Regions from separate parts of the Gordonia sp. PP30 genome, predicted to be linked through region 1. Evidence: riboswitches for the same ligand, from Rfam matches in the RefSeq annotation. Region 1 holds a riboswitch; the other holds the start of a gene.
What was found. Region 1 has a riboswitch for thiamine pyrophosphate ahead of MYK68_RS01910 (FAD-dependent oxidoreductase). Riboswitches for the same ligand answer to the same signal wherever they lie in the genome.

Region 1 (9,783 bases):
GGTCTGATGCTCGATCCGGACCGCACCGCGACTGCGCGCATCGTCGACTTCTGCGAGCGGATCAGATCTGGTGACCGTCCCACTCGTGGTCGTGCATGAAGCCACCGGCCAGACCCACCCGGTACTTGATGCTGTTGCGCAGGATGTTGATGTAGGCCGGCACCAGCATGGCCGCCGGCCCCATGTCGCCGCGCTCGGCGATCACGTCGTCGGCGCTGCGGAACGCCTTCCAGAACTTGCGGAAACTGTTGCCGGGCAACGCATCCTTGCGCCAGCCGTACAACGTCATGCCGATGCCGATCATCCGGGTGCGTCCGGTGGGCGGGGTGATCAGCTCGGTGTTCTCACCGAAGAAGGCCCGGTCGACGCGGTTCTCCGGCGTGAACAGCATGATGCCGCTGGTCGCCCGCGGATTGGCCTCGATGGTGAACAGCCCGCGTTCGGGATGGTCGATGAAGTCGAAGCCGATGTGTCCGGTGAATCCGGTGCGCCGCACCACATCTCGCACCCATTCGAGGATGCCCGGGTGCTCCACCTGCTCGAACACCAGGCACGACGAGCCGCCGATCGCATAGCCGACCGGGTACAGCGCGTGCGCGTACACCTCGCCGTCGCGGCAGATCGAGTAGCTGCAGTAGCGGTCACCCTCCATCCACTCCTGCGCTATCCACGGGTTGGTGGGATCGAAGGTCAGCTGGGTCAGCGGGTCGCCGGGGTAGGCCTTGTACACCTCCTGCGAACCACGTGAGTAGGCCTGTTTGACGGCGAACGGGCCGTCGAAGTCGAGTTTCGCGATGTCTTCCGGGCCGGTGATCGCCGCGAACTTCAGCGTCTGAATCCCCAAGTCCTGCAGGAGTTCCTGGAACTTCAGCTTGTTGTGCAGCTGATCTTCGAGCGCGAAATCGGAGAGGAAGAGGTCGCACGACGGCGGGAAGAGCCCGGCCATCATCGAGAGGATGTCGGTCTCCTCGTGAATCGGGATCACCATGTCGATGCCCTCGGACTCGACGATCGCGGCGATCTCCCGGCAATACTCCTGCGGCCGGTACTTCGGCGGGCTGACCCGGTGAAAACCGTCGACCGCGTGCGAGAAACGGCTCACGGCGATCGGCACACTGTCGGCGATGCTGACCCGATGCCCCGCATCGGCGAGCAGCCTCGCGAGATTCAGGGTCAGGAACGACCTGCCAAAGGTGATGAGGATGTGCTTACGCTTACCTTCGTCCACGCGGACCAGCGTAGACCCCCGTGTCGGGGGCACCTGATAGCGTTCTCATGCAACCCGATTCCCCCTCTTCCCTCGAAGGACTCCCCTTGTACGCACTCGGAATCATCGCCGCGATGATGGCCGCCGTTGCGTATGGCATGTCCACCGTCTTGCGCGCGCTCGGCGCGCGGCGCGTCGCGGTCGCCGAACGCGAGGAAACAGGTCTCGACCAGCCGGAATCCACCGACGACGGGGCGGCCCCGTCGATGTCGTCGACCGTGGCCACGCTCGGTGATCCGGCCTTCATCCTGGGCACCGTGATGGTGGTCATCGGCTTCGCCGGCGGTGCCGTCGCGGCCCGCTTCCTGCCGCTGTTCCTGGCGCAGTCGATCGTCTCGGCGAATCTGATCGTGACCGCCCTGGTCGGCACCTTCATCCTGAACATCACGCTGCACACCCGTGACTGGGTGGCGATCTGGCTGGTGGTGCTGTCGCTGGCGCTGCTGGGCATCTCGTCCGCGCCGAGCGCGAACGACCACGCCAGCACCACCTTCCACTGGGGGCTGCTCGGCGCCGCGTTCGTGATCGGCGCGATCGGCCTCGTCGGCGTCTACACGCTCGGCGCCTACGCGGCCTTCGTCGGCGGTTTCTGCGGTGGCCTGCAGTTCGGCGTCATCGCGATCGCCGTCCGCGTCCTGGAGGGCGTCGCCCCGTTCGATCCGGTCCGGGTGCTGACCGACCCCGCCGCCTGGGCGATCGCCGTCGCCGGCGCCAGCGGCTTCTTCGTCCAGACCGTCGCCCTGCAGGTGGGCGCGGTCAACGGCGTCACCGCCGTCCTGGTGGTCGGCGAGACCGCCGCGCCCAGCGTGATCGGCGTCGCCTTCCTCGGCGACCACGCGCAGGCCGGCCTCGGCTGGCTCGCCTGGACCGGCTTCATCGGCGCGGTGATCGGCGCGATCCTGGTCGCCTGGTACGGCAGCGGCGACCCCGACCACTTCGGCGAGGCCCCCGAGGAGCTCGGCGGCTGGCGCCGCGGCCGCGCCGACGAGCCGTCCTCTCCCGACTAGGCGGCGCGGGGAAGCCGCCTGCGAGAAGGGCGTTTCGACACGTCTCGGCTAGCGCCTCGACGGCTCAACGGGCTGCTAGCGGACGACCGGCCCGCGAGCGGCCCGCCCCGCCCGTGAGGAACGAAGTGACGAACCGTGTCGAAACGCCCCCAAGCCCTTCCGCCCAGTGAGCTGCCACCACCGCTCCCTCCGGCCAACGGGCCCTCCGCCCATTGAGCCGGACGGGCCCGCAAGGGCCCGGCCGTGTCGAAATGCCCACCGACGACGATCAGCAGTCCACGACCGGCGACGACGCCTGCGCCCAGAAACGCTTCGGGATCCGTCCCGCGCCCGCGGCCAGGTGCCCGGCGAGCACCGCATGCCGCATCGCCGACGCCATCGCGACCGGGTCGGCGGCGCGGGTGACCGCCGACGCCAGCAGCACCGCGTCGCAACCGAGTTCCATCGCGAGCGCCGCATCGCTGGCGGTGCCGATCCCGGCGTCGAGCACCACCGGCACCCCGGCCCGGGCGACGATCATCTCGATGTTGTGCGGGTTGGCGATCCCCAGCCCGGTGCCGATGGGCGAGCCGAGCGGCATCACCGCCGCCACCCCGGTGTCCTCCAGCCGGCGGGCCAGCACCGGATCGTCGTTGGTGTAGGCCATCACAGCGAAGCCGTCGGCGACGAGCGCGGCGGCGGCGTCGACCAGTTCCAATGGATCGGGGAGCAGCGTGCGCTCATCGGCGACCACCTCCAGCTTCACCAGATCGGTCCCGAGCGCCTCGCGCGCGAGTTGCGCCACCAGCAGCGCCTCGGCTGCGGTGTGACAGCCCGCGGTGTTCGGCAGCACATCGATGTTCAAGCGCCGCAGCAGATCCAGCACGCCGGTGCCCGAGCCCGGACTCACCCGGCGCATGGCCACCGTGGTCAGTTCGGTACCGGAGGCCAGCAGCGCGGCTTCGAGCACCGCGAGATTCGGTGCCCCGCCGGTCCCCATGATGAGCCGCGACGTCAGCCTCCGCCCGGCGACCACCAGGGCCTGCTCCGGCTCCGCCGAGGGATCAGCCACCCTGCACCGCCGTCAGCACGTCGACCACCGCGTATCGCCCGATCGGCTCGTCCCAGCGCGACCGCGGCCGCACCACGCCGTCGATCGCCACGGCCACCCCACGCTCGGGCAGGTCGAGCCGGGCCAGCAGCCCGGCCACATCCGGTTCCCGATCGAAGGTCACCGCCTCCCCGTTCACCGTCAGCTCGACGATGCCGTCCGCACCCATCGGTCGCTCCTCTCCTCTTGTGTCTCGACAACGTTCCCGAGCAGCCGGAGGACCCGTACCGCGGTGCCCGGGGCCAGCGCGATTCCGTTCCGCCCGTGCCCGGCGGCCACGACCGTCCGCTCGTCCACCCGCCGCACGATCGGCAGTCCATCGGCCGACATCGGCCGGATTCCCGCGGCGACCTCTGTGAGTTCGTAGGTGCGCAGGCCCGGGAACAGCTCGCAGGCGTCGCCCAGGAGGTCCGCGACGCCGCCGGCCTGCGGGGCGCGGTCACCGGCGTCGACCGCCTCGTACTGGGTCGCGCCCAGCACCAGGCCGTCCGGGCGCGGCACCAAGTACACGTTGCGCCCGTGCCAGCGAGCCCGGATCACATGCCGCGGCGGCGGCACCGACCACGACGTGCGCGTCAGTCGCAGGATCTCGCCCTTCTCCCCGCGCAGGCCGTCGAGACCGCCGGGGATCAGCGCGCTCGTGTCGAGCCCGGCGGTCACCAGGACCTGGTCCCCGGGCAGTCCGGCGAGCCCGGTCACCCGGGTGTCGTGGAACCGCACCCCGGCCTCAGTCAGGGCCGCGCGCAGCGCCGTGAGCAGTCTCCGGTTATCGACGGCGCCCTCCCCCGACAACCGGTAACCACCGGCCGGGGTGCGCGTCAGACCGGTCTCCGCGGCCCGCAAATCGGCCGCGGTGCATTCGGTCGTCGCACCGCCCGCCCACGGGACTCGGGCGCGCGCGAAGCCGACCGACTCGTCGAGGTAGGCGCGGTCGGCGGCCGAACCGGCCACCAGCAGGGTGTCGGCGGCCGTGGAGACCCCCGGGTCGCCGAGACGGTTGAGCAGTGCGGGCCAGCGGGCCACCGAGTCGGCCGAGGCCGCCAGCAGTCCGTCCTCGCCCGGGTGCGCCTCGCCCAGACAGCCGAGCATCCCTCCGGCCACGTGCGCCGCCCGGCGCGCCGGGCCGTCGTCGTACACCCGCACCCGCCAGCCGGCATCGGCCGCGGCGAGCGCACACGTCAGCCCGACGGCTCCGCCGCCGACGACGGTCAATTCTCGTTCCACGTTCAGACCTTCCTTCGCCGGCATTACCCGGATCAGGTACGACGGTCGGCGGGGGCGGCCCCGCGATCTCAGCCCGGCGATCCTCCGGGCACCCGTGTCGTTCTTGCGCTGCTCCTAGCCTACCGTCGTCAGCATGGACGCCCGCTCTCGCTTGGATTCCGCCCGCCTGTACCTGTGCACCGATGCGCGGCGCGAACGCGGCGACCTGCTCGAGTTCGTCGCCGCCGCGCTCGACGGCGGCGTCGACATCGTGCAGCTGCGCGACAAGGGGTCGGCCGGCGAGCAGCGGTTCGGCGTGCTGGAAGCCCGCGAGGAACTGGAGTCGCTCGCCGGGCTGCGCGAGCTGACCCACGCGGCCGGCGCGCTCCTCGCCGTGAACGACCGCGCCGACATCGCCGCCCTCGCCGGCGCCGACGTACTGCATCTCGGCCAGGGCGACGTGCCGCCCGCGCTCGCCCGCCGCATCGTCGGACCCGACGTGGTGATCGGCCGGTCCACGCACGACGCGGCCCAGCTCGCCGACGCGCTGGCCGACGACGCCGTCGACTATTTCTGCACCGGCCCCTGCTGGGCGACACCCACCAAACCCGGCCGTACCGCCACCGGCCTCGACCTGGTGCGCGCCGCCGCCGCGGCCACCCGCGAGCAGACCAAGCCCTGGTTCGCGATCGGCGGCATCGACCTGGCGCGGGTCCCGGAGACCGTCGCCGCGGGAGCCTCGCGGATCGTCGTCGTCCGGGCCCTGACCGCGGCGGCGGATCCGGCGGGCGCCGCGCATGCGCTGCGGTCGGCGTGTGAAACCACTTGCGCGTCGCGGCCGGAGGAGTAGGCTCTTCCCATCATGTCGTGGCAGAAGCTTCTTGTAACCCGCCGCAGCGGGGTCTGATTCAGACCGACCCCCCGCTGCGGGTTCGTCACTGCCTCCTGATCTCGGCTCCCTCGCTTCCTGAGCTTGTCGAAGGACTTTCGTCGGTCATTCAGATTTCGACCGGAAAGAAGCCCCGAGATGCCTACCGTTCGCAGTGCTCGCCCAAGCTGGCGGCATGATCACCATGAGGCCCAGGCCATGAGCGCCGGCCCGATCACCCTGGAACGACTGCACACCGAACCCGAGCCCGGCGACGCCATCCACTGCCGGGCCACCCTGACCGTCGACGAACGGCTGGTCGATCTGGAGGCCACCGCCTTCGGGACCATCGGCGCGATGAGCGAGATGCTGTACGGCCTGGGCGCCGGCGTCGAGATCGTCTCGCTCTACCACCAGAACGAAGGTCCGGCGGCACCCGACGGCTCCGGCGGCGAGGTCTCCGCGTATCTGATGTGCCGACGCGACGGCGCGTGCTGCTGGGCACACGGCCGGGCCGCGACCGGCGACGAGGCCACCATCCGCGCGCTGATCTCGGCCGCCAACCAGCTGACGGGCCGGCAGCGACGCGGCTGAGCGGCGCGCGGCCGGTCGGCCGTTCTCGTATGTCGGCCCACGAGGGGAATGTTCCCTCGTGGGCCGGTATTCGGCAGTGGCCGACGAACCGGAAGGGCACCCCGTGTCGTCAGCGCAGGCGCAGGCGCAGCGTCGGCCACGCGCTCCCGAAGCCGGGATGCAGCGGCAGGTCGCCGACACCGGACTCGGGCACCCAGCGCAGTTCGGCCGATTCGCCGTTCGCGGTGGTGGCGACCGGTTCGGGCACGCGCGCGATGACCGTCGTATAGGTCCAGCCGCTGACCGCCTCGTGGGTCACCTCGGACTCCAGGACCTCGATCAGGTCCCGGTCGATGCCGGCTTCCTCATGGGCTTCGCGGAGGGCCGCGTCGATCGCCGACTCGTGCGAGTCCCGGGCGCCGCCCGGGAGGCCCCAGGTGTCGCCCTGATGCGACCACACCGCGCGGTGCTGCAGCAGCACCCCGAGGCCGTCGCCGATCGGCGTGCACAGCAGGAGACCCGCGGCACCGTGCCGTCCCCAATACCGCGCGCCGTCGGGGTCGAAGACCCAGCCGTCGCCATCTCCGCGCACCCGAATCCTCCCTCCGCGACACTCTCCCCGACCACGCTACCGGGTGCGCGCGTACAGCACGCGGTTCCCGACTAGGGTTGGCATCGTCACGGAAGGGCGCGATCGTGAGTGGGCAGCAGTCGACGGTACGCAGTGCGCTGACGCATGCCGGTCGGAATGTGCTGCCGGAATCGGTGCAGGCCAATCCGCGCCTGCGGCAGGTGATCGCCGATCGGCGCGAGATCGCCGCGATGACCCGCGATCGCGTCACCTCACCGATCGCCGCGTTCAAGTTCTACGCGCTGACCACCCCCGGCAAACTGGTGGTGCTGCTGACCGCGCTCGTGCTGGCCTGCGGGCTCACCGGCTGGTATTCGTCGGTGTCCCTCAACCAGCGCAGCGACACCCTGGAATCACTGATCAACAGCAGCGAGCCCCTGGCCGAGTCGGCCGAGGTGCTCTACAGCTCGCTGTCGGTGGCCGATGCGGCCGCCAACTCGGCGTTCATCTCGGGCGGCCGGGAGTCCCCGGATCTGCGCAAGCTGTACTCCGACGCCATCGCCAGTTCGGGCACCGCGCTGGTGGCGTCCGCCGACGGCGGCGGACTGGCCTCCGAGACCGGCCCCGGCGCCGACGTCTCGGTGCGCGACGACCTGGACACGATGGCCGTCTCGATCCCGTCGTACACCGGCGTGATCGAGACCGCCCGCACCAACAACCGGCTCGGCAACCCGGTCGGCTCCGCTTATCTGGTGCAGGCGTCGAACATGATGCAGGGCGACATCCTGCCCGCCGCCAAGCGCCTGTACGACGAGCGCTCGACGGCCATCTCCGAACCGCAGCGCACCCTGACCGTGCCCCCGTGGGGCGTGTACGTCGCCCTGTTCACGACCATCGCGATGCTGATCGGTATCGGCCGCTATCTGGCACGACGCACCCGCCGCCATTTCAATCTGGGCCTGGTCGGCGCCGGCGCGGCGCTCATCATCGGCACACTGTGGCTGCTGGTGACCGGGCTGACGTCCGTTGCCGCGGCCAACACGGCCAAGAACGACGGCGCCGAGCCCCTGCACGACCTGACCACCATGCGGATCCTCACCCAGCAGGCACGCTCGGCGGAGACGCTGAACCTGGTGCGCCGCTCCGATCCGGGCACCCTCGACCGTGACTTCAATTCCACGCTGACCCAGATCCGCAACCGCACCGCCTCGCTGATCGCCGAGCATCCGGACGAGTCCGGCATCACCGATCCGCTCCGCAAGGTCCAGAACTCGCTCACCCAGTGGGAGCACGCGCACGCCGAGGTGAGTCAGCGGCTCGCGGCGGGCGACTTCGTCGGGGCCCGCGCCCTGACCATCGGCACCGGCGACATCAGCACGGCGACCGGGTACGACCAGGTCAACACCCAGTTGCTGCAGGCGATCGACCAGACGCGCGACACCTTCCGCAGCAACATCCACACCGCTCAGCAGTTGCTCGGGTACACCGGCACCGGGATCGGCTGGCTGTGCGTGGTCGCCGCGGTCGCCGCCGCGGCGGGCCTGTTCCCGCGCATCCGGGAGTATCGATGACCCGATTCGTCCGCCGCGCCACCGGGACCGCATGCCTGGTCGTCGCCCTGTGCCTCGCCGTCGCCGGCTGCTCGTCGCAGGATCTGCGCGACACCGACCCGCCGACGACCGTCGCCCAGGTGCCGACGCCGCCGGGCGCGTCGTTCGGCGCTCAGGCCCCCGAGGGCATCGACACCAGCGACTGCGATGCGACGGCGAGCCTGCGGCCGCCGGACACGATGCCCGAGCCCGGCCACATGCCGCCCGGTTCGACGATGGCCCGGATCGCCTCGCGCGGCCGGCTGGTCGTGGGCACCGACATCGGCAGCAATCCGCTGAGCTTCCGGGACCCGATCTCCGGCGACATCGAGGGCTTCGACGTGGACATCGCGCACTGGATCTCGCAGGCGATCTTCGGTGAGACCCGCATCGAGTACCGGATCCTGTCGACCGGCGACCGCGTCGCCGCACTGCGCGACGGCAGCGTCGACGTCGTCACCAAGTCGATGAGCATCACCTGCGACCGCCGCAAGTCGGTGGACTTCTCCGCCCCGTATTACGTGGCGTCCCAGCGCATCGCGGTCTACCGGAACTCCGGGATCGAGAGCATCGCGGGCCTGGCCCACAAATCGGTGTGCGCCACCCAGAACGCCACGTCGATCACCCGGGTGCAGCGCCGGGTCCCCAGCGCGAAGATCATCACCACCGAGAACTGGGCCGACTGCCTGGTGCTGATGCAGCAGGGGCAGGTCGACGCGATCGCCGGCGACGAGCCGCTGCTGTCCGGGATCGCGGCGCAGGATCCGTGGGTGCAGATCGTCGGCGACCCGTTCGGGACCGAGTACTACGGGGTGGGTATCCCGCTCGGCGAGAACGACATGGTGCGCTTCGTGAACGGTGTGCTGGAGCAGCGGCATGCCGACGGCAGCTGGCAGCAGTCGTACAACCAGTGGTTGTCGCAGCTGGGCCCGGCCGTCCCGCCGCCGGTGACCTATCGGGAGGAGGCACGATGACCGATCGGAAACCCGTCGAAGAGCCGGTCGGCACGGTCCGCACGCAGGCCACGCCGGTCGACGTGTTCGACGACGACTACCCGGCCACCCAGGCCACTCCCCCCATGTCGCTCGACGACCTGGACGACGACACCGACGTCGAGCCGGGCACCCAGGCGACGCCCGCGGGCCGCCTCTTCGACGACCCGGCGCTCCCCCACCGGCGGCCGCCGCGGAAGAGCACCGCCGCCGTGCACGACCGGCGGCTCGGCAGCGAGCTCGTCGCGCTGCCCGCGATGCGGGACATCGACCCGGCCGATGCGGTGCTGTCGAACCCGATCATCGTGGAGAGCAAGCGGTTCTGCTGGAACTGCGGGAAGCCGGTCGGGCGGGCATCCGGCCCCGACGAGGGGCCGCTGACCGGCCACTGTCCGCATTGCGGCTCCCGGTATTCGTTCGTTCCCGGCCTCGAACGCGGCACCATGGTCGCCGACCAGTACGAGATCGCCGGCGCCATCGCGCACGGCGGCATGGGATGGATCTATCTGGCCGTCGACCACAACGTCTCCGACCGGCCGGTGGTGCTCAAGGGCCTGCTGAACTCGTCTGACTCGGCGGCGCGGGCGGTCGCGATCGCCGAGCGGCAGTTCCTCGCGTCGGTC
Region 2 (9,783 bases), 740 kb from region 1:
CGCCTTCGCCGACGCCACCGGTCGCGACGAGCTCGCCGAGTGCATCGTGGGCAGCTTCGTCGTCGGATCGCGGAGGGAGTCGTCGTAGGCCGGGGGTCGTTTCGACGCTTCTATGTTCGTTGTCAAGCGGCAGCGGGGAGCTGGTGGTCGTGGGTGCCGCTGATTGCGTGTGTGGGGCCGTGTTCGAGGAGTTTGAAGATCTCGCGGGCGATGTAGCGTTTGAGGAGTCGATCGATCGCGCGTGGGGTCTTGCCGTCGGTGGTGCGTTTGGTGATGTAGTCCTTGGTGCGTTGATCGTGACGTTTGCGGGTCAGGGCGATGGTGTGCAGGGCGGAATTGAGTTGTCGGTCGCCGCCGTAGTTCAGTCGCCACGCCAGTGATTGGCCGCTGCCGATCGGTACGGGACTGGCTCCGGCGATCGAGGCGAAGTGGGCCTGGCTGGCGAACCGGCCCGGGTGCGACCAGACCGTCAGGATGCGGGCGGCCGTTACTGGCCCGACGCCGACGACGGCGAGCAGCTCGGGCCGCCAGGAGGCCACGACAGCGCGCAGACGCCGCTCGTTGGCCGCCAGGGCCTTGTGGCATTCGATGATCTCGTCGGCCAGATCGGTGGCCGCTGCCACGGCGATCGCTGAGTGCCCGGAGCCGGTGAGGCCGCCGTCGGCGATGGCTCGGATCTGGGTCATTGTCAGCTTCTTGCCGGTGTCTGCCACCAGGCCCAGGGTCCGCACGATCGCGGGGACTGCTGCACGTTTAGGTGACAGGTTGTAGTCACGCTGCGAGAGCGACGCTGTTGGTCATGATGGTCTCGAATTCGATGGGCGTCAAACGGCCGAGGCGGGCTTGCCGGCGGCGGCGGTGGTAGGTCCGCTCGATCCAGGTGACGATCGCGGTGCGCAGCTGTTCTCGGGTGGTCCAGGAGCGGCGGTCGAGGACGTTCTTCTGCAGCAGCGCGAAGAAGCTTTCCATAGCGGCGTTGTCTCCGCTGGAGCCGACTCTTCCCATGCTTCCGACCATGCGATGACGGGTCAAAGCGCGCCGGAATTTGCGGCTTCGGAATTGAGACCCCCTGTCCGAATGCACCACACAGCCGGCGACATCGCCGCGCATCGCGACGGCGTTCTCGAGCGCTCGGACGGCCAATCGGGACCTCATCCGAGAGTCGATCGAGTACCCGACGATCCGGCCACTGAACGCGTCCTTGATCGCGCAGAGGTACAGCTTGCCCTCCGCGGTCGGGTGCTCGGTGATGTCGGTCAGCCACAGCTGGTTCGGTGCGTCCGCGGCGAACACGTGCCGTGTCCGGCCGTGCTCGTCGACGACGGCGCAGAGGTCGTCGTGCACGGGCGGGCCGGGCTTGCGAGCCTTGCTGCGCTTGGGTTTGCCGAACGCGCTGAACCAGCCGTTCGTCGAGGCGATACGCCACGCAGTCCGGTCCGCCATCGCCTCGCCGTTGCCGCGGGCCTCGTCGGCCAGGAGCCGGTGCCCGAACTCAGGGTCGTCCCGGTGGGCGTCGAACAGAGCGTTCGCGCGATAGGCCTGCACCACCTCGCTCGGGGTGATGGGGTTGGCCAGCCACCGGTAGTAGGGCTGGCGGGAGAGCTTCAATACCCGACACGTCACCGTCACAGGAACCCCTGCGGCGGCGAGCTCGGTCACGAGCGGGTAGAGCCTTTTCCCGGCAGATTCGCCTGCGACAGATACGCCGCCGCACGGCGCAGCACCTCGTTCTCCTGCTCGAGGAGCCGGTTCCGTCTGCGCAGCTCACGGATCTCCGCGGACTCGGTCCGAGACTGACCCGGCCTGGCGCCCTCATCGATCTCGGCTCGACGCAACCACTTCTGCAACGTCATCGGATGGACCCCGAAGTCTTTCGCGATCTGCTCGATCGTCACTCCAGGTTCACGGTTCTGAGCGACGCGAACCACGTCGTCACGAAACTCGGACGGGTAGGGCTTGGGCACGATGGCCATCCTTCCAGGCCCACCCTCCCAGGCAAGCCAGATCAGATGTCACCTATCCGTGCAGCAGTCCCTACTGGTCACAGCGGACCTCCCTTGACTCATGTCCAGCACTTTCGACAGGGACGGGTCGTCCGCTATCGGTCGGTGCCGGTCAACCGCAAACGGCTGCGGCGAGACAGGTCTCTAAGGAGTCACGCTGGACGGGCTTCTATTCAGTCATCGCCGCAGAGGGCGACCGGCACCGGCCCCGCCGGGTGGACAAGTCGAAACCCAGCCAGCCCAGCACCAAAGCCAGACGGCAAGACACGGAGTAGCCACACCCGGCCAGGCCGGTACCAGCATCCCTCAACCGACTCACTCGCCGGCCACGATCTATTAGAGACACGGAGGGAGCCGACATGGCGACGCAGACCAAGACACCCGGCCGCGGCTGGCAGGGCGCGGTGATGAAGCTGATGGGCGCGGACGACTTCGAGATCATCGTCACGCGCACCGAGACCGTCACCGACCACTACCTCCGACTGGGCGGGCGTGTCAGATGGTCTGTGTAAGTCGGGAGGGTGAGTCCTGAAAGGAACTCTCACTGTGACCATCGATGATGTGACTGTGGATCAGTCACGAGAAGAGCGGCGTCGCCGCCAGAACGAGGCCACCGATGCGCTCATCGCCTCGGGTGCGCTCGATGATGTCCTTGCCAAGATCGATGGCGGCGAGCCGTTGACCGGCGAGGGCGGTCTGCTCGGGTCGCTGATGAAGGCGGCCCTGGAGCGTGGTTTGAACGCCGAGTTGAGCGATCACCTCGGGTACGAGGCCGGCGACCCGGAGGCGTCGTCGTTTCCCAACTCCCGTAACGGTTACGGCACCAAGACTGTCGCCACCGAGGTCGGGGACGTGGAGTTACGTATCCCGCGTGACCGCGACGGCTCGTTCATCCCGATGCTGGTCCGCAAGGGCCAGCGCCGTCTGGACGGTCTGGACGCGATGATCGTCTCGCTCTACGCCGGCGGGATGACGATCCGCGATATCCAGCACCATCTGGCCTCCACGATCGGCACGGACCTGTCGCACGAGACGATCTCGAAAATCACCGAAGAGGTCGCCGACGAGGTGATCAAGTGGCAGCAACGTGACCTCGAACCGCTGTACCCGGTGATGTACCTCGACGCGATCGTGGTCAAGGTCCGTGACGGCGGGCACGTGATCAACAAGTCCGCGCACCTGGCCGTCGGTGTCGACGTGGACGGTATCAAGCACGTCCTGGGGATCTGGATCGCGCAGACCGAGGGCGCCAAATTCTGGGCGTCGGTGTGCGCTGAACTCCGTAATCGCGGCGTGCAGGACGTGCTGATCGTGTGCTGTGACGGGCTGACCGGGTTCGCCGACGCGGTCGAGGCGACCTGGCCGCAGGCTACCGTGCAGACGTGCGTGGTCCACCTGATCCGGGCGTCGATGCGGTTCGTGTCCTACGGTGACCGCAAAGCCGTCGCCGCCGCCCTCAAACCGGTCTACCAGGCCTCCAGCGCCGACGCTGCTCTCCAGGCCCTGGAGGAGTTCGACGCCTCCGAACTCGGGCGCCGCTACCAGTCGACGGTGCGCAGTTTCCGCGACGCCTGGGAACGGTTCACCCCGTTCCTGGCGTTCCCGCCGGAGCTGCGCCGGGTGATCTACACGACCAACAGCATCGAATCGTTGAACTACCAGTTGCGCAAGGTCATCAAGAACCGCGGGCACTTCCCGAACGACGCAGCCGCCGTGAAGCTGCTGTGGATGGCGATCGGCAACATCGAGGACAAACGCGCCCGTGAACGCGAGAAGGAGAAAGGACTACCCGCCGATCAACGCCGAGCCCCCGGCCGACTCGTCGAAGGCCAAGTCACCACGAACTGGAAACGAGCATTGGAACAACTCTCCCTGATCTACCCCGAACGAATCAACCATCACCTCTAACCCGAACACCCGAACGACATACACAGAAAACTTGACAGGCTCGACTGGGCTTCACCGGCGGCGGACTGCTGGCCAAGATGCCCAAGCACCCGACCATGTGGATCCGTCTCTGGTTCGAGGATCACGGCGCGCTGCACCAGCGCGGCTACACCCTGATCGATCCCGACCCGGACACCGACACCTTCGACATCGAATTCGCCATCCACGACGGCACCGCCGCGCGCTGGGCGCGCGGCGCCCAGCCCGGCGACACCCTCCAGGTGACGGTGATGGGCAGCGACTTCTCCCTCGACCCGGAACCCGCCGGCTGGCTGATCGCCGGCGACACCGCGTCGCTCCCGGCGATCAACTCGCTGCTCGACGCCCGCGACGCCGCCGGGTCGAGCGCCCCGGCGACCATCTGGTTCGAATACCAGCACGACGACGACCGCGACCTCGACGTCCACGTGAGCGAACACGACACGCTCACCTGGATCCGCCGGGAGAACGACGGCGCCGCGCTGGTCGACGCCGTCCGCGCGGCGGCGTTCGACGCATCCGGCCACCGCGGCTGGGTGGCGCTGGACAGCAAGAGCACCCGGGCGGTCACCGGAATCCTCCGCAACGACTTCCAGCTCGGCCGCAAGGGCGTGAAGTCCATGGCGTACTGGAAAGCCGGGAAGTCGTTCGCGTAGTCTCGGCAGTGCGCCGATACGCGCGCACACATCACACACGGGGGCTCTCGCGAACCGAGGGCTGAGAGGGCGACGGGCGGTCGCCGACCGCACGAACCTGTCCGGGTAATGCCGGCGTAGGGAGTCTGCCTTGAGCACCGCTGTCTCTGCATCCACCGTCACCCGCGGCCCCATCGAGGGCAGCACCAAGCAGTACCAGACCGTCGGCCACCTGCGCGTTCCGTCGCGCCGGGTGCACCTCACCAACGGCGACCACCTCGACCTGTACGACACCTCGGGCCCGTACACCGACGACGCCGCCGAGATCGATCTCGAGGCGGGTCTGGAGCCGGCCCGCGCGCAGTGGCACCGGCCCGGGCCCGTCCCCACCGAGCGCGGCCACACCGCGTCGACCCAGCTGGCCTGGGCGCGCGCGGGCATCGTCACCGACGAGATGGCCTTCATCGCCGCCCGCGAGGGCTGCGACCCCGAGCTGGTCCGCCGCGAGGTCGCGGAGGGCCGCGCGGTGATCCCGGCCAACCACCGGCACCCGGAGTCCGAGCCGATGATCATCGGCAAGGCCTTCGCGGTGAAGGTCAACGCGAACATCGGCAACTCGGCCGTCACCTCCTCCATCGCCGAGGAGGTGGAGAAGATGGTCTGGGCCACTCGCTGGGGCGCCGACACCATCATGGATCTGAGCACCGGCAAGGACATCCACGTCACCCGCGAGTGGATCATGCGGAACTCCCCGGTTCCGGTCGGCACCGTGCCGATGTACCAGGCGCTGGAGAAGGTCAAGGGCGATCCCGCCGCGCTGACCTGGGAGATCTACCGCGACACCGTCATCGAGCAGGCCGAGCAGGGCGTCGACTACATGACCGTGCACGCCGGGGTGCTGCTGCGTTACGTGCCGCTCACCGCGCGCCGGGTCACCGGGATCGTCTCCCGCGGCGGCTCGATCATGGCCGCGTGGTGCCTCGCCCACCACACCGAGAGCTTCCTGTACACGCACTTCGACGAGCTCTGCGAGATCTTCGCCCGCTACGACATCACCTTCTCCCTGGGCGACGGCCTGCGCCCCGGATCGATCGCCGACGCGAACGACGAGGCGCAGTTCGCCGAACTCCGGACCCTGGGCGAGCTAACGAAGATCGCCAAGAGCCACGGCGTGCAGGTGATGATCGAGGGCCCCGGCCACGTCCCGATGCACAAGATCGTCGAGAACGTCCGGCTCGAGGAGGAGCTCTGCGAGGAGGCGCCCTTCTACACGCTCGGCCCGCTCGCCACCGACATCGCGCCCGCCTACGACCACATCACCTCGGCGATCGGCGCCGCGATGATCGCGCAGGCCGGCACCGCCATGCTCTGCTACGTCACCCCGAAGGAGCACCTCGGGCTACCCGACCGGGACGACGTCAAGGTCGGCGTGATCACCTACAAGATCGCCGCGCACTCCGCCGACCTGGCCAAGGGCCACCCCCGGGCGCAGGAGCGCGACGACGCCCTGTCCAAGGCACGCTTCGAGTTCCGCTGGACCGACCAGTTCAACCTCGCGCTCGACCCGGACACCGCCCGCGAGTATCACGACGAGACGCTGCCCGCCGAGCCCGCGAAGACGGCGCACTTCTGCTCGATGTGCGGCCCCAAGTTCTGCTCCATGCGGATCTCCGCCGATGTGCGCACATACGCGGAGGAGAACGGTCTGGTCACGCAGGAGGACATCGACCGCCGGATCGCCGCGGACATGGCCGCCAAGTCGGACGAGTTCCGCCGTTCCGGCAGCGAGATCTATCTGCCGGTGGAGGCGGTGTGACACCGGCGCCGCTCCCGCTGCCGCCGCCGGGCACGACGCCGGTGCGCGTGCTGACCGTCGCCGGTTCGGACTCCGGCGGCGGCGCCGGAATCGAAGCCGACCTGCGCACCTTCGCGCTCGCCGGTGTGCACGGCTGCGTCGCGCTCACCGCGGTCACCGTGCAGAATTCGCTCGGGGTCACCGGGGTGCAGGAGGTCGTGCCGGAGATCGTCGCCGCGCAGATCGCGTCGGTCACCGCCGACATCGGGGTCGGTGCGGTCAAGACCGGGATGCTGGCGTCGTCGCCGATCATCGCGGCGGTCGCCGAGGCCTTCGACACCGCGGGCATCGGCGGGGCCGGACCGATCCCGCTGGTCGTGGACCCGGTCTGCGCCTCGATGCACGGCGACCCGCTGCTCGCCGACGACGCCCGCGCCACCCTCGTCGAACTGCTCTTTCCGCGCGCCACGCTGGTCACCCCGAACCTCGACGAGGTGCGGATTCTGACCGGCATCGACGTGGTCGACGACGCCTCCCAGCAGGCGGCGGCCCGGGAACTGCACCGGCTCGGCGCACGCTGGGCGCTGGTCAAGGGCGGTCATCTGCGGGGCAGCGACCGCAGCCCGGACCTGCTCTTCGACGGCGCGCGGTTCTCACGCCTCGACGCCCCGCGCGTGCCGACCGCCCACGACCACGGCGCCGGCGACACCCTCGCCGCGGCGACCGCGGCGGCGCTCGCCCATGGACGGAACGTCCCCGAGGCCGTCGCGTTCGGGAAGGACTGGGTGACGCAATGCCTGCGCGCCGCCTATCCGCTCGGCGCCGGGCACGGACCGGTCAGTCCGCTGGGCCGATTGTGGGCAGCGACTCCCCGTTGAGCACCCGCGCCCGCGCCTCCGTCGGACCGTAGCCCAGCCCGGCCCGGAACCGGCTGCGGAAGGTGGCCTCCGAGGCGAACCCGCTCTGCCGGGCGAGCGCGCTGACCGACATCTGCGGTTGCGTTTCGAGGAGATCGACCGCGGCCTGCAACCGGCGATCGGCGATACGGGCGGCCAGCGACTGGCCGGTGTCCTCGAAATAGCGATACACCTGCCGACGGGACAGATGCAGCGCGTCGGCGAGCACCTCGACCCCGAAATCCGGCTCGGCGTAGTAGCGCTCGATCAGATCGGCGACGGCCTCGCGGACGAACACCGGATTGTCGGTGAGCTTCACACCCCGGCCCGGCATCTCACAGAGCGCCGAGACCACTAGGTCGAGCACGGCCTGCTCGGTCTCCACCGACGGCTCCGCGATGACCCCTGTCGCGAGCGGTACGGCGAATTCGGTGAGGAACGCGGCCGTCGACCGGGCGAGCAGACTGCTGGAGATATAGGGCTGCGCCGCCCGTTTGAGGACCCGCGGGCGCTTTCCGAGCAGGCGGCGCGGAATCAGTACACCGACCGCCGCCACTGCGCTGTCGGCCAGCCTCAGGTACTCGTCCGTGTCACTGCCGATGAGAAGTTCGCCGCGCCGATAGTGCACCAGCCGGCCGTTCCTCTCCAACTGGAGACTGCCGGGCTCCATGAGTGTCGCGACTACCAGGTCGTCGGATCGCTGAACCCCGGCGTTCTTCCTTCTGGTGAGCGTGTCCGCGCTGCGCAGCGAGGCGAACGCCGACGTCAGTATCCTCAATTCCCGCGTGTATACGGCCACTTCGAATTCCGAGGACACCGACGGCGCCCGATCGCTGAGGTCGATATCCAGCAGCGCGATCGCTTCCCTCCCGAACAGATGGATGTCCGGATCACCCACCGCGGAGCCCGCGATCACGCTCAACCGCCGCATCCACGACGTCATGACACGTTCGGGAATCACCCGGCCGCCATCGGCGCGGGCCTCATCGGCGGCTCCTGAACGCCGCTGTCTGCCCGGCGACTGCGCACTCACCTCCGGTTCCAGCGCCAGCCCGGCAGAGAGATCGCGGACGAGACCAGGAAGCAGAGGCCGCCGATGAACGTACCCCAATTGGCGAGCGCCGCGTCGAGCGTGCCGCCGGTGTTGTCAACGAAGGCTCCGGCCGCCGCGACACCGAAGGCGATGCAGCCCCACAGATTCACGTGCCCGGACCAGAAGTCCGGCAGGCGCGGCGACCAGAACGGATGCCCGGCGCGCCAGAGGGCGAGCAGCACGAAGCCGCCGCTCAGGAGGAAGGCGACCGACCCGCCGGCGTCCGGGTTCCAGACCAGGTGCTGCTCGCCCTTCACGGTGTGCGCCATCAGCGCGGACGTCGTACTGACGTTGAACAACAGGGTGCCGAAGAACTGCGTCGAGGCCGCGAGCCACTCGGACCGGAACATCTGGCCCGGCTCATAGGACACCTTGACCATCATCGGACCGCTGAGCACCAGCTGGATCAGCGCACCGGCGGTGAAGAACCACGCACCGATGAAGTAGCTGAGGTTGGCCGCGTTCGCGCCGTTGCTCCCGAAGGCCGACTGGAACCCGGGTGCCGCGCCGAGCGCGAACAGCGCGGCGCCGATCATGAACAGCCAGCACTGCTTGGCCAGCGTCGGTGTCAGAATCCGGTTACCCACCCGCGATTCGTGCTGCTGAACATCCGACATGTCAGAAGGTCCTTCCCGTCACCCCCGAGGCACCGCCACCCCGGTCTTCCGTCTCTCCGCGCCCGCGGGCGTCACACACCGACCACCGAAAGGGAGGGCGACGCGAACGCGTCACCCTCCCCCTCGACCGATGGGTCAGTGGTGGAAGCCGCCCTGGTGCTCCTCGTGCGGCATCGGGCCGTCGAGCTGCTCCAGGAACTTCACCTCGGTCTCGATGTCCGCCAGCAGCTTGGTCGCCAGATCACGGCTCAGGCCGTTGCGGACGACGATGCGCTGCAGCGTCACGTCGGCCAGGTCGTCGGCGAGCGGGTAGGCCGGCACCTGCCAGCCCTTCATCCGGAGACGATCCTGCAGGTCGTACAGGGTCCAGTTCGGGCTGGCGTCCTTCTTCAGGCGCCAGGCGAACACCGGGATGGTGTCACCGCGGGTCACCAGCTCGAACGGGCCCATGGCCTCGATCGCGGACGACAGGTACTGCGCGACGTCGAGCGAGTTCTGCTGGACGGCGCGGTAGCCTTCCTTGCCCAGACGCAGGAACTGGTAGTACTGCAGCAGCACCTGCGCGCCCGGGCGCGAGAAGTTGAGCGCCAGCGTGGGCATGTCGCCACCGAGGTAGGCGCAGTGGAACACCATGCTGTCGGGCAGGCGCTCATTGTTCCGCCAGGCGATCCAGCCAACACCCGGGTACACCAGGCCGAACTTATGGCCCGAGGTGCTGATCGAGACCACGCGGTCGACGCGGAAGTCCCACTCGATCTCCGGCTGGCAGAACGGGGCGATCATCGCGCCCGACGCACCGTCGACGTGGATCTTCACGT

Region 2: another riboswitch for thiamine pyrophosphate. It lies ahead of thiC (phosphomethylpyrimidine synthase ThiC); the one in region 1 lies ahead of MYK68_RS01910 (FAD-dependent oxidoreductase).

Annotation. Positions count from the first base shown of each region.
Region 1 is NZ_CP095864.1:412,804-422,586, reverse strand. It holds gene MYK68_RS01935 (alpha/beta fold hydrolase) at 1-99, shown strand, start outside; gene MYK68_RS01930 (ATP-grasp domain-containing protein) at 62-1,228, opposite strand; gene MYK68_RS01925 (EamA/RhaT family transporter) at 1,315-2,274, shown strand; gene MYK68_RS01920 (thiazole synthase) at 2,543-3,253, opposite strand; gene thiS (sulfur carrier protein ThiS) at 3,318-3,533, opposite strand; gene MYK68_RS01910 (FAD-dependent oxidoreductase) at 3,506-4,612, opposite strand; TPP riboswitch at 4,581-4,693, opposite strand; gene thiE (thiamine phosphate synthase) at 4,722-5,417, shown strand; gene MYK68_RS01900 (2-isopropylmalate synthase) at 5,655-6,029, shown strand; gene MYK68_RS01895 (NUDIX hydrolase) at 6,139-6,600, opposite strand; gene MYK68_RS01890 (GlnX family signal transduction membrane protein) at 6,705-8,150, shown strand; gene MYK68_RS01885 (glutamate ABC transporter substrate-binding protein) at 8,147-9,142, shown strand; gene MYK68_RS01880 (serine/threonine-protein kinase) at 9,139-9,783, shown strand, end outside.
Region 2 is NZ_CP095864.1:4,150,799-4,160,581, forward strand. It holds gene MYK68_RS19235 (SagB family peptide dehydrogenase) at 1-88, shown strand, start outside; gene MYK68_RS19240 (transposase) at 123-686, opposite strand; one part of gene MYK68_RS19245 (IS3 family transposase) at 772-1,677, opposite strand; one part of gene MYK68_RS19245 (IS3 family transposase) at 1,680-1,964, opposite strand; partial or broken gene MYK68_RS19250 (siderophore-interacting protein) at 2,363-2,488, shown strand; gene MYK68_RS19255 (IS256 family transposase) at 2,571-3,911, shown strand; partial or broken gene MYK68_RS19260 (siderophore-interacting protein) at 3,953-4,585, shown strand; TPP riboswitch at 4,613-4,725, shown strand; gene thiC (phosphomethylpyrimidine synthase ThiC) at 4,716-6,380, shown strand; gene thiD (bifunctional hydroxymethylpyrimidine kinase/phosphomethylpyrimidine kinase) at 6,377-7,237, shown strand; gene MYK68_RS19275 (helix-turn-helix transcriptional regulator) at 7,197-8,198, opposite strand; gene MYK68_RS19280 (hypothetical protein) at 8,285-8,965, opposite strand; gene gad (glutamate decarboxylase) at 9,101-9,783, opposite strand, start outside.